Regions from separate parts of the Priestia sp. SRI_019 genome, predicted to be linked through region 2. Evidence: riboswitches for the same ligand, from Rfam matches in the RefSeq annotation. Region 2 holds a riboswitch; the other holds the start of a gene.
The links. Region 2 has a riboswitch for S-adenosylmethionine ahead of metE (5-methyltetrahydropteroyltriglutamate--homocysteine S-methyltransferase). Riboswitches for the same ligand answer to the same signal wherever they lie in the genome.
Positions count from the first base shown of each region.

Region 1: another riboswitch for S-adenosylmethionine. It lies ahead of AC2YJL_RS17885 (hypothetical protein); the one in region 2 lies ahead of metE (5-methyltetrahydropteroyltriglutamate--homocysteine S-methyltransferase).

Region 1 is NZ_JBYCZN010000002.1:1,500,180-1,512,031, forward strand. It holds gene AC2YJL_RS17860 (MFS transporter) at 1-754, shown strand, start outside; gene AC2YJL_RS17865 (GNAT family N-acetyltransferase) at 1,028-1,474, opposite strand; gene AC2YJL_RS17870 (CotG/ExsB N-terminal domain-containing protein) at 1,588-2,007, shown strand; gene AC2YJL_RS17875 (VOC family protein) at 2,155-2,952, shown strand; gene AC2YJL_RS17880 (M20/M25/M40 family metallo-hydrolase) at 2,971-4,584, opposite strand; gene AC2YJL_RS17885 (hypothetical protein) at 5,051-5,293, opposite strand; SAM riboswitch class I at 5,362-5,463, opposite strand; gene AC2YJL_RS17890 (amidohydrolase) at 5,527-6,681, opposite strand; gene AC2YJL_RS17895 (GNAT family N-acetyltransferase) at 6,729-7,235, opposite strand; gene AC2YJL_RS17900 (methyl-accepting chemotaxis protein) at 7,442-8,686, opposite strand; gene AC2YJL_RS17905 (M48 family metallopeptidase) at 8,948-9,700, shown strand; gene AC2YJL_RS17910 (LapA family protein) at 9,981-10,316, shown strand; gene lepB (signal peptidase I) at 10,511-11,062, shown strand; gene AC2YJL_RS17920 (hypothetical protein) at 11,059-11,277, opposite strand; gene AC2YJL_RS17925 (YndM family protein) at 11,395-11,841, opposite strand.
Region 2 is NZ_JBYCZN010000001.1:1,226,202-1,238,053, forward strand. It holds gene AC2YJL_RS06445 (xylulokinase) at 1-371, shown strand, start outside; gene AC2YJL_RS06450 (L-ribulose-5-phosphate 4-epimerase) at 365-1,063, shown strand; gene araA (L-arabinose isomerase) at 1,093-2,517, shown strand; gene AC2YJL_RS06460 (sugar porter family MFS transporter) at 2,665-4,044, shown strand; gene AC2YJL_RS06465 (metallophosphoesterase family protein) at 4,518-5,393, shown strand; partial or broken gene AC2YJL_RS06470 (hypothetical protein) at 5,548-5,775, shown strand; gene AC2YJL_RS06475 (hypothetical protein) at 5,976-6,227, shown strand; SAM riboswitch class I at 6,307-6,417, shown strand; cobalamin riboswitch at 6,497-6,685, shown strand; gene metE (5-methyltetrahydropteroyltriglutamate--homocysteine S-methyltransferase) at 6,835-9,129, shown strand; gene AC2YJL_RS06485 (acetate uptake transporter) at 9,272-9,889, shown strand; gene AC2YJL_RS06490 (GNAT family N-acetyltransferase) at 10,034-10,534, shown strand; gene AC2YJL_RS06495 (helix-turn-helix transcriptional regulator) at 10,926-11,126, shown strand; gene AC2YJL_RS06500 (hypothetical protein) at 11,255-11,419, shown strand; gene AC2YJL_RS06505 (DUF5301 domain-containing protein) at 11,451-11,852, shown strand, end outside.

The DNA.
Region 1 (11,852 bases), on a different contig from region 2:
AGGCTTTATTTTTGGACCGGCATTAGGCGGTGTCCTTTCATCTTTCGGCTTGTTTGTTCCCTTCGTTATCTCTGGTATCTTATCACTGATTATGACAGCGTTCTCATTCTTTACGTTAAAAGAATCTTTACGAAAAGAATCTGCTGATAAAGTACAGACATCGAGGTGGCATGACTTCACGTCAGATTTTCAAGGAGCTATGAAGTATTTATATGTTCTTTCATTTTTAGCGACTTTTACGCTCGCTGGTTTAGAAGCTACTTTTCAATTTTTTCAAATAGCGAAAATCAATGCTACTCCTACGACAATCGGATGGATGTTTATGGCGAGCGGTTTAACTCAAGCGCTGATTCAAGGCGGTGTGCTGCAGCGATTTAAAAAAGGAAATGAAAAAAAGCTGATGGCTATTGGCTTATTGGTTTCAGCAATAGGGTTTACGTCTATTTTATTATCTTCTAGCGCCGTTAATGCTACCTTATTTTTGTGCATATTTACAGCAGGTAATGCCCTTATTCGTCCTTGTGTCCTCTCATTAATTACGATGAGAACCAAAGTAGGATATGGCTCTGCTTCGGGGTTAACCGCCTCAATGGATAGCTTAGGGCGTATTTTTGGCCCTCTGCTTGGTGCATTTGCCTTTAAACTCAATATGACGCTGCCTTTTATTATTGGGGCAGTTGTCACTTTAGCTGCTTTACTGCTGATTCAGCGCCATACAGCTCTAGATTATTCTGAGCAAACACTCTCATCGTAGAGGCTGGGACAACATTATTTTAGTTGAAAGAAGATCCGAACGCGTTGGATTCTTGCTGGAGAATCCGGAGAATCCAACGCGTTCGGATTTTTTATTATTATGAGTATGCTAGATGCGTTGATTGGACAGCGAGGCGGAGAAGCGGAATAGGAGCGGAAGCGACGAGGAGGCTCAGCGGCCGCACGCGAAAAGCGAAGTCTTGCACGAAAATCAACAGCCAACTCCTACCTTATGTCGCTAATTTGTTGGTCTTTGGATTAATTTAACGATGTCTCAATCTCTTTTCATCGTTACTAACACAAGATTATCAGCAGCTGCAGTACGTTTTATAATTAAAAACTGATGCGCTTTGTACAGCTTAATCGCAGGTGTATTTCGCTCGGCTGTCGACACGATGCATTCACATTTTGAATATATTTGAAGTACATGTGTTAAAAGACGGCTTCCGATTCCTTTTCGAAAGTAACGAGGACGCACAACGAGGCGGCAAATCGTTAATCGCTCATTCTCTATTTCAAACGACAGCACGCCAGCTAGCTTACCTTCAATCATTTCTCCGATAAACACTTCCTTGCTGTTCATAATATCTTCTTTGCTTTCTGTAAGCTGAGGAATATCTGAAAAACCAATGAGCCTTGCTTCTTCTTGATAAGCTTCTATTTGTACAGCTACTATTTGAAGAGCGATATCCACTCTTTGATGTTCGAGGATTTGAAGCATGAAAACCACTCCATTTCTTTCACAAATTTAGACAAATTCCATGTTTTCACTATATCCAAACGCCTTCCTTGTACATATTGTATTATGTACCGAATTAGCCAGGAGGTGTTTATATGCATATCACTGCTGAAAGAATTAGAGAAGCAACAGAAGCGATTGCTTCTACTGAGCTTGAAACGTTTATGTACCAAGAGCCAACTGCTCTTCACAGACGCTCTCGTCGTCGTTCTACTCGTCGCACTACTCGCCGTTCTACTCGCCGCACTACTCGCCGCACTACTCGTCGTTCTACTCGCCGCACTACTCGCCGCACTACTCGTCGCACTACTCGCCGTTCTACTCGCCGTTCTACTCGCCGTTCTACTCGCCGCACTACTCGCCGCACTACTCGCCGCACTACTCGTCGTTCTACTCGCCGTTCTACTCGCCGTTCTAGCCGTCGCCGCTGTCGCTGCGGTTCACCTTGCTGCTCATACCCATGGTTTAATAAATCATTTGGCTGCTGCTTTAAAGGGCATGGCTGTCGCCGCTAAATAAATCTAAAGCAAGTCGAGTTTAAACTATACGCGGCTTGCTTTTTTTAAGATTTTTATTTTACATAATCATTCGTTTTACTCTTCTTAAAAAAGAAAACAACGTATAATAATGGGAAAGAATCTCTCTTAAGAGGAGGCCTATCCATGCACTTATCTTTTGATCATCTTGTTCATTTTTCACCTGATCCTATTAAAGCTCAGAAAGAACTAAACGAATACGGGATAAATGTCATTAAAGGCGGCATCCATGAAAAATGGGGCACTTTTAACACATTGGCTTATTTTAACCTCAGCTATATTGAATGGCTTGGGCTTAGAGACATCGCGTTCGCTCAAACTGTTACAGATAATGACCTTATTCAGCAGCTTGTTAACGAACATACGCCGTTTGGTCATTTTGGGCGATTTGCCCTTCGTACAGATGATATAGATTTGCTCATAACCAATCTGAAAGACAAGGGCTACAGTGTAAAAGGCCCTGTAGCGGGTTCTCGTCAAACCAATGATGGAGAAAGACTTCAATGGAAAATGTGTTTTATTGAAGCTGACCACGATTCCCTGCCTCTTCCTTTTTTTATTGAATGGGGTGAACCAGAAGAAAAACGCAAGCCAAAGCTAGCGGATCTTTCTTCCCACCAAGCTGGTCAGCTGCAGCTAAAAAATATTTACTGTGCTGTACATAACCTCGAAGAATCCATCAGCAAGTGGACGAAACTGCTGGGCGTTCAGTCTGGCGAAAGCTACAAAGACTCTTTACTTGATGCACGTTGTCAAAAACTATATGTCAATGGAGGAAACCTTATTTTTTGCAGCGGAACACAAGGTGTTGTCCATGATACATTAAAAAAAGTTGGAGAGCGTCCATTTTTGGTTGAATTGGATCACGCTCTAACATCGCAACAAATTACCGTACAAGGAGCTTCGTTTAAATTCAACAAATAAAGATCCGCAGGCGGATGTTTATTTCTGCGCTTCTTTTATAGCTTGATAAATGAAATGAGGCAAAATTTCAAAGGAATACTGAACGTCTAATCTTTCGGTCCATTGATGCGCATCTCTTCCCAGCGGTCCAATGTTCAGCACCGGCATCTTCAGCTCCTCTAGCTCTTCTAGCGGGATATGATACCCTTTATTCCATAGCGGCATATTGGCTACTAACGTGTTAAATGTATGAAGCGGATGCTGCAGGCTGGCATAGCTTAAATCCGAAATTCCGCCAAAATAACTTTGTTCAACTAGCTCCACTTGGAATTGCTCTTTGGCAGTTGCCTGTACGTTTGACAAAATCTCTTGTACAAAGGGATCATCATGTGAACAAACGGCCGGATAAAAAGGCGGCGTAAAAAATAAGACCATCATCGGAGCTGCTTCTTTACATAAACCAGCTAAAGAGTTTACTAAGTTAATGGTTTTATTTCTATCATCATCCTCTTGTTCCAAAAGTGCCGCTTCCATTTCTTGCACATATTTTTCACCGTGCTGTTTGACTGCATGAGTATAAAGTTCTTCATACGTCCATACGTTCACGTCAAGAGATGAACCCTCCATTCCCGCAGCGTACTGCCTAGCGGCTTTATTATAATGTTTTTTCACATTCAAAGCCGCTTTGTCAGCCGATTTCAACAGCAGATCTGTTACTTCTTTAAGAGAGCGGTTTAACATAAATAAATTAAATAATACAACGGCAGAGTGCGGAACTTGAACTGAATACTCTTCTTTTAAATCTTTTTGTATCAGCACCGTAGGAGGTGGACTCGTTTCATCTCTTACTTTTTCGCAAAAATCAACGTTTAATTCTATTTCTTTTGTTAAATAAGAAGCTAGTAAATTAGCATTTAACCCAGCTAGCGGTTCCCCTACATGAGTTTCTTTTCCATAACACAAAAAGCTTGGCATGATCTTCCCAATCGATCCTGAGTACACATAGTTCGTTTGATCTCCGGGATAGCGGCTGAACACTGGTTCTGCATTTAGCATGAGAGAAAAATCCAGCTGATGTTTGCGGGCAAGTTCTAAAAGAACAGGCACTGCTTTTCTCATCCCAAGCGAATTTACTTCTTCATCCGGCACCGACAGCAGCAGGATGTTTCCGTCAAACTCTCCGTTGCATGCTCGTTCAACCATACTGATATGCAGGGCAATGCCTGCTTTCATGTCCATCGTTCCTCGGCCAAAAAGCCAGTCTCCTTTTATCATATCCTTTTGTACGTGTGCTGGAACTTGTTCCATATGGTTATAAAAAGTACTCGTTAATGTATGAGCGTGAAAAGCATCTTTTTTCCACTGTCCATAATCTTGTACATCCACTACATCGTAATGACTTACGAGTACAACTGTTTTATTCGTATTTTTCCCTTGAACAAAAGCTGTGACAATCGATCGCCCGTCTCCTGTTGAATGAAGCTCGACCTGCTCGTTTTTTTGAAAGTAAGGCAGCTTCAATAAATACGACGCTATCGATTCAGCCATTTCCACTTCTGCCATCGTTCCTGTCACGCTAGGTATAGAAACCAATTCGCTTACAAGTTTTTTTAACTGTTCTTTTGTTTGATACAAAGATGTTTTGTTCGACATACCCTTCATCTCTTTCCTTTTTCTAAATTTTCTATCAAACAAAACCATTCGTCAATCCCTTTGACAGAGACCCTTTCATTCTATCCCTATGTATCATAGTATGGCGCTGCCTTTACGCACATGATAAAAAAAGAGTGCGCGGCTAGGGATAGCACCGCACACTCTTTTTTTACTTTTGGTCATCTTCTAAAAAGTCTAGGATACGATCAATAAGCTGTTCGCTTCCTGCATCGTTTCCGTGTTCAAGAGACATTTCCATTTCAATGCTCCTTTCATAAAATATTCTTGTTTTATAACATACCACAATTCATTTCGAATGTAACCTTTAATTTGTGTAAAAATTTCGACAATTTATGATTAATTTTGAAACCTAGTGAGTAATGATTATACCCACCAGATTCTTCGGTTGTCAAAAAACATGCTTTCTATTTAAAAATACTTAAAAAATAGAGGCGCGAGCAGACTTCTATAACAGACAGCCTACTCGCTCAAGCTTGGAACAGCATGATGAATAAATTTCTAGTTCATTTGCTTTTTGTACATCTTTAATATCTATGCCTACAGCATATGTACGAACTTGGTTTTCGACCACAATTTCGTAAAATGTTTCTAATTCACGATAAGCTACTTCATAATGCTTTCCTAATAATTTCACGGCTTCCTTTAATGCTTTCTCTCCTGTATGTGCTGCAACTGCTGTATGACTCATAAAACCCTCTCCTTTTAGAAAAATAAAAAAAACTCATTTTGCTTTGATGCAAAATGAGTTTTTCACCCGTTTTATCACCCAAAGCACATGCTTTGCTGGTAGGAGCACCTTACATTCGTAGGTTGCTGTGGAGTCAAAGAGCCAGATCTCTCGTCCACTCGTGATAACTTTTTTAATTTAAAATTTATTTTATCAAACAATTTCATCCGCGTAAATAGAAAAATAAAAATATTTTAATTTTTTTGGTAATGGAATGAATTCAAAAAATGAAAGCTTAGATTAGCAAAATAAGAAGCTGCTACAAGTAATGCCTCTTCATTTAATGAAAAAGAAGGATGGTGCCATTCATATTCTCCAGCTGTACCCATCCATACAAAAAATCCTGGTACATGCTGCTGATATACGGCAAAATCTTCTCCTCCAGGCGATTGTTCAGCTTCTACGACTTGATAACTAAGATCTTCTGCCGCTTTAATAGCCATTTTTTCCAGCGTATCATCATTGTTGACTACAGGAAGATATGGATACCATTTAACGTCTACTGAAGCCCCGAAAGCTGCGCCAATCCCTTCAGCAGTTCGTTTCATAAGAGCCGGTATTTTTTCTCTCGCTTCTTCTTGAAAGGTACGCACCGTTCCTTCAAGCGTTACTTTGTCAGGAATGACGTTCCACGAGCTCCCTCCGTGGATTTGAGTTATGCTGACAACAACATTTTGAAAGGGGCTGAGATTACGGCTGACAATGGTTTGTAAACTAGTAACAATTTGACCAGCAGCAGCAATCGGATCTACTGTTTTTTCAGGGATGCCCGCGTGACCTCCTACTCCTTTGACGTCAATTTCAAAACGATCAACGCTTGCCATTAAAGGTCCCGGTTTGATACCTATGGTCCCTACAGGAAGATCCGGTTTGTTATGCATCCCAAATATCGCTTCCACTCCTTCAAGCACACCTTTTTCCACTAGCATTTTTGCCCCAGAAGCCGTTTCTTCGGCTGGCTGAAAGATAAATCGAACCGTACCGCAAAGCTCCTGCTGACGCTCTTTAAGAAGGATAGCTGCTCCGATTATAGAAGCCGTGTGAAAATCATGGCCGCATGCGTGCATAACACCGTTCACTTCAGAAGCAAATGGCAGATTGGTCTTTTCTTCAATTGGCAGCGCATCAATATCAGCTCGAATAGCGATAGTAGGTCCCGGCTTTCCTCCCACAATTTCTGCTACTGCTCCTACGTCTAATTGGAATGCATCCGCTGTAGAAATATCATAGTGCTTTAACCACTTTTTAATACGTTTAGTTGTTTCATATTCTTTCATTGAAAGCTCTGGAAACCGGTGCAGCTCACGGCGTATGTCTATTAGCTCATTTAGTAGTAATTGATCTGTCATCTTTATCACTCTTTCACATTTCTTAATTTAGATCACTTCTCTATCTTTTACGACAAAGAGTGTACCTCATTGAATTTTTTATAAAGAAATACGGTCGTATAACCTTCTGCAAGGTGCTTTTCTTTAGCTTGAACATATCCTTTTCGTTCATACATCTCAACTAACCAAGGATGTTCTTTTGCTGTTCCTAAAGACACACCTGGTGATTTAAACGTATTTTTTATTACCTCTTCCTCTACTAGATACAGCAGCTTAGAACCAACGCCTTTCCTGGCAAACGACGGGTCTACTGCAAACCACCAAAGGTGCGGAACAGCAAACGGACCTGGATGTTCTCCCCAAGGCATTCGTATCGACACAGTTGCAGCGATTCTTTTATCTTCTTCATATACATAGCAAAGGTTTTGAGAAATATTTTTCTTAACGAGGGCAAGATCAGCAGTAGCTGCTAAGAAAGGAATGCCTAGCTCTCGAATAGGCTTATATGCTTGTAGAGTTAAGTTCAATAAGTTATCTGCGTCGTCATTTGTTGCCAAACGGAATTCATTTTTCATCTCTTCGTCTCCTTATGTAGTGCTTAAATATTTTATTTAACTTATAAGTTTACTAAGAATTAAAAAAGACAGACTGCCGCCTTGCGTACTCACTATACAACTGCTTTTATAACGTGTCAATTCTATTTATCGTTTTCTATAAAGGGTATAAATAAAACAAATACACGCAGAAAACTGCGCGTATTACGTACATATCAAGATAGACTTCAGGACTCACTTACCGTAGATTTTAAATTAGCGGCCAACACCACAAGTTCTTCTATAGATGCTAACTCCTCCTGTGAAGCCGCAGCTACTTCTTCAGCGTAAGCAGCTGCTTGTTTAGCGATCTCCGAAAGGGCCATGACAGACTCCATTACCTTAAATGAATACCCATCAATCTCTCCTGTTGCCTTTGTCATTTTGTTCATTTGTCCTTGAGCGGCAAAGACATCTTCAATAATTGTGGAAAACTGTTGCGTTACATCTTCGACAGTGGCAATGCCAAGCGTGACTTCTTCTGTATTGACTTCCATGTTTTGATAAGCCTGCTTTGCCTGCGCTTCAATTTCTTTTAACAGATGACTGATTTGTATAGCGGACGTTTTAGATTCTTCCGCTAGCTTACGTACTTCCCCCGCTACTACAGCAAAACCTTTTCCATGTTCTCCAGCCCTTGCAGCTTCAATAGCAGCATTAAGTGCAAGAAGATTTGTTTGTTCAGCAATTCTTGTAATCGTATTAATAATGCGGCCAATCTCTGCGGAACGATCTTCGAGCCCCTTTACTTCACTGGTGGATATCTTAACTGTTTCATAGATTTTATTCATTTGATTCGTCACCTCTTTCACCGCAACATTTCCCGTAGAAGCATGTTCAGAGGCTCTGTTCATCGATTGTTGTACCTTTGAAGAATGATCAGTCATTTTCTGAAGTAGCTTGGCCATATCCACCATAGCTTGCTCGGTTTCAACCACACTTGACAACTGCTTATCAGAACCCGCAGCAATCTCTTGAATAGACATCGTAACTTCTGTTACAGCTGTTTTTGTTTCCTCCATGCTTGCAAGCAATTGCTCTGAGGAATGACTGACCGTGCTTTTTGTTTTACTTATTTTCTGACGCAGCATTCTCATGTGAGTCATCATTTCATTAAATGAAGATATGAGTGTACTAATCTCATTTTTCCCTTTCAAAGGAACAACATCTACAGATAAATCGCCGTTTGAAATCCCTTTCATTGTTTTTGACAAATTTTCAACCGCAATTATGTAGCGACGTATGATAAAATAGAACACGGTAGTTGTAAAAGAAACAAACAGAAATGTAATCACTAGCGTAATCGAAGCTGCTTGCTCTTGTTTCACAATAAGATAATAATTTGTTACTTCAATTACAGTAGATGTTATGGCCACCATGGCTGCAATCATACATAGCATTTTCATGCGTAAACTTTGAAAAACTTTTTTCATTTTTTCATCCCCTATACAATCTAAAGACATAGAATGTCTAATCTATATTAGTAGTATCGGCATATTTTTATATTTTTTTGTAAAAACTAAAGAAGAATTGAAACAATTATTATTGGCGCTTTTCCACTAAACATTGGAATACATATCATTCTGCAAGGCGCTGCAACAGCAGTTGATAACTGTCTGATTATTCTTTCATTTGACCAAACTCTACCTTTGCTTATAAAATGAAGATTTGTAGAAAGGAGTACGAAAAATTTTATGTATACGTATCAAACAGGCAATCAAACAATTGACTACAAAATTGAAGTCGTTCCAAATAGAACCGATATCACGGTGCAAATTTGTGACAAAGAAGGGGTAAAAGTTATTATCCCGAGAGGTCTTAATGAAAACAATGTGCGTTCAATCATCGCACGCAAAGCAACATGGATTTTAAAACAACTAAACGGTTCACAGACAGCTGAGGAAAAGCCAGCTGCTCCAAAGAAAGAAGCAGTAAAAAAAGAAACAGCTAAAAAAGAGGCTCCTAAAGCAGCAGCTTCTGCAGCTAAAACTGGTTCTTTTGAAGAAGGAGACAAATTCCCTTACCTAGGACGTCAATACCGCTTAAACATCGTTCGTGGAGATGTAGCAAAGGCTGAAATGACATTCCGTGCAAAATTTATTGCTACAGTACCTGAAAGCTGGAACGAGCAGCAAACAAATGAAGGTATTGGACAACTATTAACAGAATGGTACCAAGGCCGCGCAGGTGAAAAATTCCAAGAAGCTTTGAAATCTGTTAAAAAAGCAGCAGACAATGCTCCTGAATCTGTTAAGTGGGACGAGTTAGGTGAAGAATACGCTACGACTCAAGATAATACAATTGTATTAAACTGGCGTTTGCTAACAGCTCCTCTTGCAACAATTGAATATGTCATTGCTTCTCAATTTACAAATGCAGATGAGTTATTCGAAGATGCAGCTGAACGCAAACAGTGGTTAAGCGATAACACCCTAAACGCATTTTAAGTTTATACATAAAAAAAGCACGCGGCGCACGCGTGCTTTTTTTATGACAATGAAGTATTATATCCACTCCCTCCCCTCAGAAATTCCACTCTACCAGGTCTTTGGACATGTCAAAGTTTCTACACCAATCGATATATTGTGTTTTAAAAGAAAGATATATATAATCAAGAAAATGTTTGATTTTGTTTAAATGTGGATACGTATACCTATAAGCAAGATGGCAAACACTTAAGGTAAGCAGTTTTGCTATAAAAGTTGTAAAAGAAAGGAAGTGCAGCTTATGAAAGGACAGAGCTTTTTTATTTTAGGACTTATATTTGCTCTTATCATTGCTGTTTTAGCTGTAATTAACAACGATCCTGTACAATTTAACTATGTATTTGGTTCACAAAAATGGCCTCTTATTTTAATCATCTTAACAACGGCCGTGTTTGGAGGAGTTGTTGCTGCTTCATTGAGCTTTGTGAAAATTGTTCAACTAAGAGGACAAGTGAAACAGAAAAACAAGCGAATTGCTGAGCTGGAAGAAGAAGTCAAGCAGCATAAGCCTGTTGAGCCTGTTGTGGAAGAAGAACCAAATCAACCAGCTACTCAAACTGAGCGCGCTCAGTTATAATAAAGAAGAGCCGTTATTCTAGAGAATAGCGGCTCTTTTCATTTTTTGTTCCGCCCAGCATATTTTTGGCATATACGCATAAATAGATAGATAGATATGGAAAACTTTAGTTCTGAATGGTACAATCAACACTGTTATATCTCTATGAAAAACTTAAATTGACAGTCTTACCGTTAAGAAGGTGTTCATCCATTATGGTCAATAAAAAAATAAAGCGTGAAATTCTTACATACACAAGCGTCATCCTTGGCACCGTTTTGCTTTCTATTGTCGTTCAGCACTATTGGTTTCAGCCCTACACTGTAAAAGGCGATTCTATGAAGCCTATTTTGCACGAAGGCAATCGAATTATTATTAACAAACACAGCAAGCTGGAGCGCTTTAACATTGTCGTTTTGCAAGCTCCCTATAGCAGTGATTTTCTAGTAAAGCGGATCGTGGGCTTACCAGGAGAAACGGTCGAATACAAAGATGATGTTCTCTATATAAATAACAAAGTCAAAAAAGAGCCGCATCTTCATAAATATTTATCCAAGGTGCCCGCTTACGAACGATTTACTGAAAATTTTTCCACGTACGAACTGTCTCCAGACGGCACGATACCGGATGGATACGTATTAGTGCTAGGTGACAATAGACGCATTAGCCGAGATGGCAGGCATTTTGGCCTCACTCCGATTTCTTCAATCATGGGAGAAGTCAATATGAAATACTGGCCTTTAAAGGAAATGACTTTTATGCATTAACACATAAAAAGAGGTTGAGACATAACGAAATGAATCCAATCTAAAGACGAATAAATGGGATACATGAGCTGAACCGCTTGTGACACCGCAGTCGATTTCCGTGCAAGACTTCGCTTTCCGCGGGCGGCCGATGAGCCTCCTCGTCGCGTACGCTCCTGCGGGGTCTCATCTGTTCCGCTTTTCCCGCAGGAGTCTTCGCCTTGCCCTCCAAGCAACTGCTAGAAGAATGAAACCTATGTTCACCATAACAAAAAAAACGAACCACTAATCAAACATTTTGATTAGTGGTTCGTTTTTCACTTCAGCTAAACTACTTTTGTTCCAGCCTCTTTTTATTTTGGATTTTCCTTGTTTTCTACATGCTGTTCTTCTGCAAATTCTGTGTCATACGCTAGTTTTCGCTTAAAAGCCGGACGCGTTCTCGCTGTATGTTTCGTTTCAATATGGTTGAATAAGTAGCGGTGAACAAAAACCTCGGCAAATGTAATAATAGCTGCAGAAATAATGCTTCCCCACGCAATTTGAACGTAGCTGTCTAATAACAATGTGCCAAAAATCCATACGCTCATATAGGTTAGAACAAATTCAACAATAATGGCATCGCGATTGCCCACTCGAGGCAGTACAATTCGATCCACTACTAAATATGTCACAACTGTCGTTAGCAAGCTAAAAGAAATAATGTCTCCGATGGTTGCATCAAAAAACAAATCAAGGCCTATACCAAACGCAATAAGTGCCGCTGCAAATTTAATGAGCAATAATGTTGCATGATTCATATTTGAACCCT
Region 2 (11,852 bases):
TCAAAGAAGAAAACGTAAAGATTCACAGTATTTTAGCACACGGAGGATTATTTAAAACGCCGGTAGTCGGTCAGAAAATGATGGCAGCGGCAATCAACACGCCTGTTTCCGTCATGGACACAGCTGGAGAAGGCGGCGCGTGGGGAATGGCTATTCTTTCTTCTTATATACTCAATAAAAGTGAGAATGAAAGTTTAGAAGATTTCTTGGATGATAAAGTCTTTAAAGAAGTGACCGCACAAGAAATTTATCCTGACGAACTCGACGTAAAAGGATTTGAAGCATTTATTAAAAGATATAAAAAAGGGCTAGTGATTGAAAAAGCAGCTGCAGAGCACCACAGCGAAGAACGGGAGGAGTTAGTGTGCTAGATAAATTAAAAGAAGAAGTATTTCAGGCAAACGTCGATTTGCCAAAACACGGACTGGTCAAGTATACGTGGGGAAATGTAAGTGCCATTGATCGAGACAGCGGTTTGTTTGTAATTAAACCAAGCGGCGTGACGTACGAGAAAATGACGGTGCAAGACATGGTAGTCGTTGATTTAGAAGGTCGCGTGGTAGAAGGTGAGCTTAATCCGTCATCTGATACGCTGACGCATGCCGTACTCTATAAACATTACCCGCAAATCGGCGGTATTGCCCATACGCATTCGACGTGGGCGACCATTTGGGCTCAAGCAGGACTTGATGTACAGGCAATGGGTACCACTCATGCCGATACCTTTTATGGTTCGGTACCGTGCGCGCGCTTTTTAACAGAAAAAGAAGTGAATGACGGATATGAAGTGGAAACGGGCAAGGTGATTATTGAAACATTTGAAGAGCGCGGCTTAGATGTGCTAGCGGTTCCTGGTATTTTACTTCAAGGGCACGGACCGTTTACGTGGGGAAAAGATGCCAAATCGGCGGTAATGAACAGCGTCGTATTAGACGAAGTATCCAAAATGAACTTTTTTACACAAAAATTAAACGGGCTGGCTGAAGAGCTGCCGCAGCGTATATTAGACAAACATTATTTACGAAAACACGGACAAAACGCGTACTACGGGCAAGGACAATAAAAGACTTACATACAGAAAAGGAGATTATCATGTTAAAAACAGCTCAAAAAGAATTTTGGTTTATTGTTGGTTCACAGTATCTTTACGGAAAAGAAGCACTAGCAGAAGTAAAAGCACACGCGCAAAGCATGACTGATGCTTTAAATGAAAGCGGTGTCTTTCCTTATCCGATTGTTCTGCAAGATTTAGCAGTGAGTGCTGACACGATTACAAGCATGATGAAAGAAGTGAATTACCGAGATGAAGTTGCCGGCGTAATCACGTGGATGCATACGTTCTCGCCTGCAAAAATGTGGATACGCGGCACCAAGCTACTGCAAAAACCGCTGCTTCATTTGGCAACACAATTTAACGAAAGCATTCCCTGGGAAACGATTGATATGGACTTTATGAACTTGAATCAGTCCGCTCACGGTGATCGTGAATACGGCTTTATCAACGCGCGTTTGAACAAGCAAAATAAAATCGTAGTAGGCTACTGGGAGCGCCCCGAAGTACAGCAGCAAATTGCTCAGTGGATGGACGTAGCCGCTGCTTATAACGAAAGTTTTAACATTAAAGTTGCGCGTTTCGGTGACAATATGCGCAACGTCGGCGTAACGGAAGGAGACAAAATTGAAGCACAAATTCAATTTGGCTGGACGGTTGACTACTTCGGAATCGGTGACCTTGTTCAATATGTCAATGCCGTTAAGGAAGAAGAAATCAATGATTTATTTGCTGAATATGCCGACGCGTACGAATTTGTCTACGGTGATTATTCTGCAGAAGACTGGGAGTCTAGCGTAAAAGTACAGGCAAGCTATGAAATTGCGATTAAACGTTTTCTAGACGATGGCGGCTATAGCGCTTTTACGACTAACTTTGAAGATCTATACGGTATGAAACAGCTTCCTGGTCTAGCCGTACAGCGCTTGATGGCACAGGGATACGGATTTGCCGGTGAAGGAGACTGGAAAACAGCCGCGCTTGACCGCTTGCTTAAAGTAATGAGCCATAATCAGTCAACGGGCTTTATGGAAGACTATACGTATGAATTGGCTCCAGGACGTGAGTCTGTGCTTCAATCACACATGCTTGAAGTAGACCCGACGCTAGCGGTAAACAAGCCAAAACTAATCGTTTCTCCGCTAGGTATCGGTAACCGCGAGGATCCGGCCCGCTTAGTGTTTGACGGTAAACAAGGAGAAGGCGTAGTGGTTTCCATGGCTGACTTTGGCACGCATTACAAGCTGTTAATTAACGAAGTATCGGCATTTAAGCCGGAAGTTCCAGCTCCACATCTTCCGGTGGCGCGCGTGCTTTGGAACATTAAGCCAAACTTCCAAGACGGCGTTAAAGCGTGGATTGAAAACGGAGGAGGCCATCATACGGTACTTTCATTAAATTTAACGACCGATCAAATCGTGAGCTATGCAAAGCTTGTTGATCTAGAGTACGTCATTATTAAGTAAGCATCACTACTTTCGAGGGAGCACTGCTTCCTTGGAAGTAAAAATATAGTGTTAGTAAAAGAACGCCGTTTTTAGAAATAAATGAAAGCGTTTTAAATTTGTGTGATAGGAAGCAAAACTAAGACAATACAAAGGGGATCTATAATCATGAGTAAAGTATCAAGTAAGTTTATCTTCTTCTTCGGCTCATTTGCCGGTATTTTATTCGGTTATGATATTGGGATTATTGCTGGTGCAGAAGGTCATATCCGTGAAGCGTTTCATTTGAGTCCGCTCTGGCTGGGGATTGTGGTTTCGTCGCTAATGGGAGGAGCAATTATCGGTTCCATTTTAAGCGGATTATTAGGCGATAAGTTTGGACGAAGAAAGTTAATTTTAATTTCGTCGATCATCTTTCTTTTAGGCTCCATCGGTTCAGCGATTGCACCAGAGGAAATTACGTTAACGATTGCGCGCGTCTTTTTAGGTACAGCAGTAGGAACGGCTTCTTCTTTGGTTCCTGCCTATATGTCAGAAATCGCACCCGCTCATATTCGCGGGAAGCTTTCAGGTTTAAATCAGCTAATGATTGTAATTGGATTATTATTAAGCTATATCGTAGCCTTTATTTTTGAGCCGGTTCCAAACAGCTGGCGATTAATGCTTGGCAGCGCCGGTATTTTTGCAATTGTATTATGCATCGGTATGATCAAGCTTCCAGAGTCGCCGCGCTACTTAATTAAAAATGGAATGCCAGATAAAGCGCGTGAAGTGCTGCGTACGCTTCGCCGCTCAACAGCTGAAGTAGAAGCTGAAGTGTCTGAAATTGAAAGCGTAGCTGTGCATGAACAATCAGGCATTAAGCAGCTGTTTCAGAAAAAGTTTCGTTTAGCATTAATAATCGGCGTCGGAATGGCAACTTTTCAGCAGATTCAAGGCTCAAACTCAATTGTTTATTATGCAACAAGCATTGCTCGTCAAGTTGGTTTAGCCCCGCAGGTAGCTGCTGGTTTTACGGTTATTGTTGGGGTAATCTTTGTCGTGACAACACTTATTTTTCTGCAGTTTGTCGATAGATTCAACCGCCGTACCATTCTTACGATTGGCGGCGCGGGTATGGCTCTTTCATTTTTTACACCGGCTATTCTAGGAGCGTTAGGCGTTAATGAAGTCGTTGTTAACTGGGTTACGTTAATTGCTCTTTGCTGCTTTATCCTTTGCTATGCGTTTTCTTGGGCGCCGCTTACGTGGATCATTGTAGGAGAAATTTTCCCGCTTTCTGTACGCGGAATCGGTGCTGGGATTTCATCTGCTTTTAACTGGACTGGATCGCTGGCAGTAGGGCTTGTGTTCCCAATTTTAGCTGATCAGTTTAGTTTGGGCGTTATCTTTTCAACGTTCGGGATCATTTGTATTCTCGGATTATTCTTCATACGTTTTGTAGTTGTTGAAACAAAAGGACGTAGCCTAGAGCAAATTGAAACGGACATGGCAGCTAGGTCTGGAAGAAGCTCTGTACCTCCAGTTGAGCGTAATAAATATGTTTAATGGTCGTAAATGTTTTAAATATAAGGTGCTGAGATAAAAGTATTTTAGCTGAAGTAAAAAACGAACCACTAATCAAAAACTTTGATTAGTGGTTCGTTTTTTATGGTGAACGCAGGTTTCAGCTGTTTCGTTTCTTCTAGCAGTTGATTGGAGAGCAAGGCGAAGACTCCTGCGGGAAAAGCAGTTCAGCTCATGTCGGCCTTTGTTTGTCCCCAGCCTCTTTCTTAGTAGTAGATACAGAGATTTCAGCTTTTACCCTGTCATATTAGTGCCTAATAAAATGAAAAGATAGGTTAGCTTATTATAGTGTGGACTTTAATAGATATTCATAACTAGCAATTTCTAAAACGAAAGCTAAATGTGCGTTCTGCTTACAAGAAGATAGTGACCTTCACCAACAATTTCTCATATAAATAAGTAAGCTTGTTTACTTTTAACTAAATTTATTTATTAATAGGGGGATTAACTAGTTGATGAATTTGACGCTTCATGAACGTTCTGAAAAGTTATTAAAGCAAAGAATTAAACAATTAAACCCGAGAGATCCATTTAACTTTGTTTTTATGGGAGACAGCAGAGGTGACGGACCAAACGATGATTGTTTCACGATGAGCGGTGAATTTGAGCTTGTGTTAAAAAAGGCGGTAGAATTGAACCCGCTGTTTATTATTCATGGGGGAGACACCGTCTATACAGGGAAAAAAGAGTATTTGGAGCATTTTGTTAAAGTTGTTGAAAGAATCGCACCAAACATTCCTATGTTTGTATGCGTAGGGAATCATGATGAACTGTACCTTGATGAAAGCAATCTCGAAAACTTCAGAGCCACTATCGGAAAAGTACACTGGGTCATTGATATTCCTGTCTTTAACTTCCGGTGCATCGCATTAAATAATGTCATCAGTCCCAAAAACAAAATATATGGATTTACAGATAGAGAGCTTCATTATTTAGAACAGCAGCTAGAGGGTGCTCCTCGTAATACCGTTATAGCCATGCATGCACAGCCAAATATCGGTCGGTGGACAAACCTTGAAGGGTTTCCTGTAACGACTCCTCAAAGTCAAGAATTTTTTGATTTAATTCAAGAACACCGCGTGAAAAAAGTGTTAGTCAGCCACGTGCATGCGTATGACGAGCAGTTTATTAGAAAAAATAGAAACGGGTCGTTTACGCTTGGAAGAGGCACTGATTTTGTATTGTCAGGAGGCGCCGGTGCTCCCCTTGATTTTGAGCCGCCTTTAATTTTAAATAATTATAATTTTACAGAGTTTTTTGTAAGCAGGTACGACATTTTAGGTCCTCTTCTTTGGAAGGATTTTGGAGGACCTCGAAGACATTGTTTGTAAAAACAAGAAAGTAGAAAGCTAGGTTCAAAAAAAGAGGCTGGAACAAAAGGGTTTTGGACGAAGTGAAACGAATCATCGATCAAGATGTGTGATTAGTGGTTCGCTTTTTTGTTAGGGTAAACGTAGGTTTCATGTGTATAGGTCTTTCTAGCAGGTGATTGGAGGACAAGACGAAGACTCCTGCGGGAAAAGCGGAACAGGTGAGACCCCACAGGAACGTATGTGACGAGGAGGCTCAGCGACCGCCCGCGGAAAGCGAAGTCTTGTACGGAAATCAACAGCGGTGTCAAAAGTGATTCAGCTCATGTACCCATTTGTCTTTAGATTAGATTCATTTCGTGATGTCTCAACCTCTTTTGGAAAACCGTACGAAACCTTGTAGCAGAAGGCTCAGTCAAACGTTATAATAGATAATGAATGATGATATATTCTCTATATTTGTCATATATTTGTATTACATATGTAATTGAAGAAAAACATTCACTTGATATACTGTTTAATGACTTAACTTTATCTTAAAATTTACAGTGAAATGCCTGTTTATAGAGGCTTAGAACATACACAGCAAATGGAGGAGCAATCATGGCAAATGAAAAGATGCAAGAAGGACTTGATCGTTTTATCAAGGAAGATTTAAATGACCTTTTAGGTAGACTGTTCCCCCTAATGGACCGGGAGTGTGCCGAAGAAAAAAGAAAGCTTATCGAAACAGCGGTAGAGTACATTTATTCGTCAGGATATCACCAGGGAGCAAAAGATTTAATCGAAACACATCGAAAAGATGATTACAAATTATTAAGGCAAAAATTAGCGTCAACGCCTCCTGAAAACTGATTTTTTAAAAAAATTTTTGACAACATAAATCTAAGGTGTTAAGATGACTCTACATTCAAAATATTATAAACAATTAAAACTCTTATTGAGAGAGGCGGAGGGACTGGCCCTGTGAAGCCCGGCAACCATTTAACATTTTTGTTGAAAAGGTGCTACATCCTGCAAAGCGTACAGCTTTGAAAAATAAGAGAGGATTTCATAGATACTATGCCTCTCTATTCATGATAGAGAGGCTTTTTATTTTATGTGAATATGTTTTGAATGAACAATTTTATAAAAATGCATCAGGTGCTGTGTAACGAATGTATGCAGCTTAAAAGGGAAGACCGGTGAAAAGCCGGCGCGGTCCCGCCACTGTAATGGGGAGCAACTTATTAACCACTGTTTCATATTGAAATGGGAAGGGATAGGAAGCGATGAACCTAAGTCAGGAGACCTGCCTGTTGTATGCACTTAAGCTCTACGGGATATAGAGAGGAGTGAGGAATACGTGTTGAGAAAAACAGGATATCTCAACTTTAGTTAAGTATGCGTATCATCTCTCTTTTCATTTCGAAAAGAGAGATTTTTTAGTTTATCGATAAAAAATATACAGGGAGTGGAAAAAATGAGCAGTGTAAAAAGTTCAAACTTAGGTTATCCAAGAATTGGTGAAAAACGAGAATGGAAAAAAGCGCTTGAGCAGTTTTGGGCAGGAAAACTAGAGAAAGATATCTTTTTGCAGGAAATTGAAGCTCTTCGTCTAGTGAATCTGAAAAAACAGCGTGACGCAGGGATTGAATTAATTCCAGTCGGCGATTTTAGCTTATACGATCATGTGCTAGATACAGCGACTATGTTTGGTCTAGTGCCAAAGCGCTTTGATTATGACGGAGGACCGGTATCGCTTGAAACGTATTTTGACATCGCGCGAGGAACAAAAGGTGCGGTAGCCTCTACGATGACAAAATGGTTTAACACAAATTATCACTACATCGTACCAGAGCTTGACAAATGTACGCCCGCACTTGTAGAAAATCGCCCGCTTCAATTTTACAAAGAAGCAAAACAGAAGCTGAATATTGAAGGCAAGCCCGTTATTTTAGGTCCAGTAACATTTGTGAAGCTGTCAAAAGGATATAAAAAAAGTGAGTTTAAAGAAGTAGTTGAACAATTTGTTCCGCTTTATGCAACTATCTTAGCGGAGCTGCAGGCAGAAGGAGTAGAGTGGGTACAAATAGATGAGCCGGTTTTAGCTACAACGCTATCAAAAGAAGACCTGGCACTGTACACAGAAGTCTATCAAACTTTGAAGGAAGCGTCACCGAATGTAAAAGTCATTTTGCAAACGTATTTTGACAGCGTTGATCACTACAAAGAAGTTGTGTCTCTTCCTGTTGAAGGAATCGGTTTAGACTTTGTGCATGACCGAGGCGAAAATCTCACGGCTCTTAATAAATATGGTTTTCCAACTGATAAAGTGCTGGCAGCAGGAGTGATTGACGGACGAAACATTTGGCGTGAAAATTTGGACGAACAGCTTTTAACGATCAGTGAAATTGAAAAAGCCGTATCAAAAGACCGTTTGATTCTGCAGCCTTCATCAAGTTTATTACATGTTCCTGTCACGGTGAAAAGCGAAAAAACCATTGAGCCAATTCTAAAAAACGCACTGTCTTTTGCAGATGAAAAGCTGAAGGAAATCACGCTTTTAACAAAAGCGGTGCAGCAAGGAAAAGAAGCAATAGAAGAAGAAATAAGCGTAAACAAACAGGCAATTCAAGCATTAAATGGATCATCTTTTCGAAATCATCAAGACGTGCAAAAAGAGCTGAAGCAGCTGCATAGCTATAAAGCAGAGCGACAAGCGCCGTTTGACGTACGTCAGCGCGTTCAGCAAGAAGCTTTTCAACTGCCGCTTCTTCCAACGACAACGATTGGAAGCTTTCCGCAAACAAAAGAAGTGCGAAAAGAGCGTCTAAAATGGCGTAAAGGCGAGTTAAGCGATGAAGCATATGAAGCGTACATTAACGAGGAAATAAAAAAATGGATCGAAATTCAAGAAAACATCGGCTTAGATGTCCTTGTGCACGGAGAGTTTGAGCGTACGGACATGGTCGAATACTTCGGTGAGAAATTAGGAGGCTTTCAGTTTACGAAGTTTGGCTGGGTGCAATCTTACGGTTCTCGCTGCGTGAAGCCGCCGCTTATTTACGGAGATGTATCGTACGAGCAGGCGATGACGATCAAAGAAACGGTCTACGCACAGTCTTTAACCAATAAGCCGGTTAAAGGAATGCTGACGGGTCCGATTACGATTTTAAACTGGTCGTTTGTGCGTGATGATATCCCGCGCTACGACGTGGCAAATCAAATTGCGCTTGCTCTTAGAAAAGAAGTAGAAGCACTTGAAAGTCAGGGCATCTCGATGATTCAAGTAGATGAACCGGCGCTGCGTGAAGGACTGCCGTTAAAACGAGAAAACTGGGACAGCTACTTAAACGCTGCGGTGTATGCGTTCAAGCTAGCCACGGTATCGGTGCAAAACGAGACGCAAATTCACACCCATATGTGCTATTCAGAATTTGAAGAGATTATTGATGCAATCAAAGCGCTTGATGCCGACGTGATTTCTATTGAAACATCTAAAAGCCACGGTGAACTAATTTATGCGTTTGAAAAACATACGTACAATCAAGGAATCGGACTTGGCGTATATGATATCCACAGCCCGCGCGTACCGAAGCTTGAAGAGCTTCAGCGAAACATTGACCGCGCTCTGCAAGTACTTGATCCTGCATTATTTTGGATTAATCCCGACTGCGGCCTTAAAACAAGAGGAATCAGCGAGACGGTTGAAGCTTTAAAAGTGATGGTTGAGTCTGCAAAACAAACCAGAAAAAATTTATTACAAAACGTTTAATGATAAGAAAGTAAAGACCAAGCAGTGTAAACGCTACACTGCTTGGTCTTATGGGTTTTTAAAAGGCCAAAAATATCCATTGACACTTCCCCTACATTTTTGTATCTTTTTAAAGGTGTTTTTAAAATCAGGGAGGTACAACATGAGTAACAACAGCACGCAGCACGTTAAAATTGTAACAGCGGATCCATCAGCACTAGGTCTATTCGGACTTGCCATGGTGACACTTGTTGCATCGTTTCAAAAGCTTGGGGTAACCGATGGTGTTTCATTGGTATTGCCATGGGCGATTTTTTTAGGCGGAATAGGGCAGTTAATCGCGTCTATGCAAGATTTCAAACATAATAATACCTTCGGAGCAACTGCTTTTGGTGCCTTCGGGTTATTTTGGCTAGGTGTAGCTATGACATGGCTTATTCAGCTTGGAGCATTTGGGGAAGCGCTCGCAAAAGAAGCCGATCCAAAACAGCTCGCATTTGCTTTTGTCGGCTACTTAATTTTCAGCGTTTTTATGACAGTTGGAGCAATGGGCACTCATAAAGTATTATTTATTATTTTTGTGTTAATTGATTTCTTATTCATTGGATTATCACTAAGTACATTTGGTATGGCATATGAATACACGCACTTACTAGCAGCAGTGTCAGAGCTATTAATTGCTCTGTTTTCATTCTATGGATCTGCAGCGGCTGTATTAAATACTCACTACGGTCGAGTTGTGCTTCCGGTGGGCAAGCCGTTTGGTGCATTTATCAAATAACCAAGACGTTAATTAAAAAGCGAAGTAGGATTGAATTCTGTATGATGCAGAGGTCAATCCTTTTTTGTTTGGACGTTTTTATATATAGTAGAAAGAGATAGTTATATGTAATAGAAGCTTTTAGAGAAAAAAGAGAAATACATAATGAGAGGAAACGTTCCAATGCTGATAAGAAAAGTGGATGAAAAAGATTTAAACCAATTAATTACGTTAGAAAACAAAGGCTTTACACCTGAAGAAGCTGCCTCAAAAGATGCATTTATCACGCGGATCAACACCATTCCTGATACGTTTATCATCGCCCAAGAAAATGAAGAAATAATCGGATATGTTAACGGTCCCGTCATTTCAGCTCCGTTTATTACGGATGATTTGTTTGAAAAAACGATTTCGAACCCTGAGACAGGCGGTCATCAAAGTATTTTAGGGATTGTCGTAAATCCTAAGCATCATCACAAAGGAATTGCCAGTATGCTGCTACGAGAGTTTGAAAAACAAGCGCGGAACAAACAGCGCTTAACGGTTACTTTAACATGTAAAGAAGAATTGATTCCTTTTTACGAAAAAAACGGATATATCAATCAAGGAGTTGCGGAGTCTCAGCATGCAGGCGTCCAGTGGTTTAATATGAGCAAGGAGCTTTAACAAAGAGACAATGAAATAGAAAAGCACAAGCTTCTTTTAAGGAGGTTGTGCTTTTTTATATTAATTTCTGTGTAGTTATTTTAAATATGTAAAAGTAAAAGTGGTATTTACATGAATAAATACGGCTTTTTTTATTGTGAGGGTGAACATGTGTTTAATCTATTTCGTTGCTTCTAGCGGCCGCCCGCGGAAAGTGAAGCCTTGCACGGAAATCAATAGCGGTGTCACAAGCGATTTATACTCAATCATTTCTCTCATTTTTTCGTCTTTAGATTGGATTGATCTCGTTATGTAAAAGACTCTCCTTTGTCAAACATATTTGACAGTAACAAGGAAGATAATATAAGATATGGATGTAAAAAGTTTTTTACATTTTAGAGATGAGTGATGAATGGTGGAAAATCGAATTAAAGAACTGCGTAAAAGCAAGCGAATGTCTCAGGACGAACTGGCAAAAGTATGCGGCGTATCGAGACAAACGATTAATGCAATTGAAAACAATAAGTATGATCCAAGCTTGACCCTTGCTTTTCAGCTGGCTGAGGAGCTGGAAGCAACAGTAGATGAGCTGTTTTTATTTCATAAATCATGAGCGATCTTACTAGTAGAAGTTTTAACATTTCTGTACTATAAGCTAAAAGCACATGAGTAAACAGTAGATCAATATTACTTCTATCACTTTATAAAAAAGAGATTTACAGAGCAACGGTGGTGAGATGAATGAAAAATCGAGCTGCAGGAGTAGCTCTTACAAGTACGGGCATGGTACTGTTGATGGTAACGTTAATACTTCCTGTTCCGGGATTAATCTATAGTTTACTTGTAGGAAGCAGTATTGTACTAAAAGGCTGCGGAACAGGAGGAATAAAAAGGTGTATCACGTGAATGCGGCGTGATGTAGAAAAGGAGGTTCCTTTTGAAAAAGAGAACGATTATTATAGCTGCACTTTTATTTATCGTCGTCTTTTATTTTACATATACCGGGAAAGCCTATCAGTTAAAAGACGTCATAAAAGTAGATGAAGCAAACGTTACGCGTATTGAAATAGATACGGACGAAGGAAAACGTGTAGTAGATGATAAAAAAGACATAAAGAAAATCGTACATTCCTTGGCAAAAGTAGAAGTAAAAAAAAGCAAGGAGCTCGACCCAAAATTTGACCAGGCTTACTGGGTGAAAATCGTCGAAAATGGAAAAGATGCGTACGGATTAACGATTTACGATAATGACTACATAAAAGCATTTAACTTTGAAGATAAAAAACAGGCGGCATATACGATTGTTAAAGATCAAAAAGTAGATGTTAAAAAGCTGTTT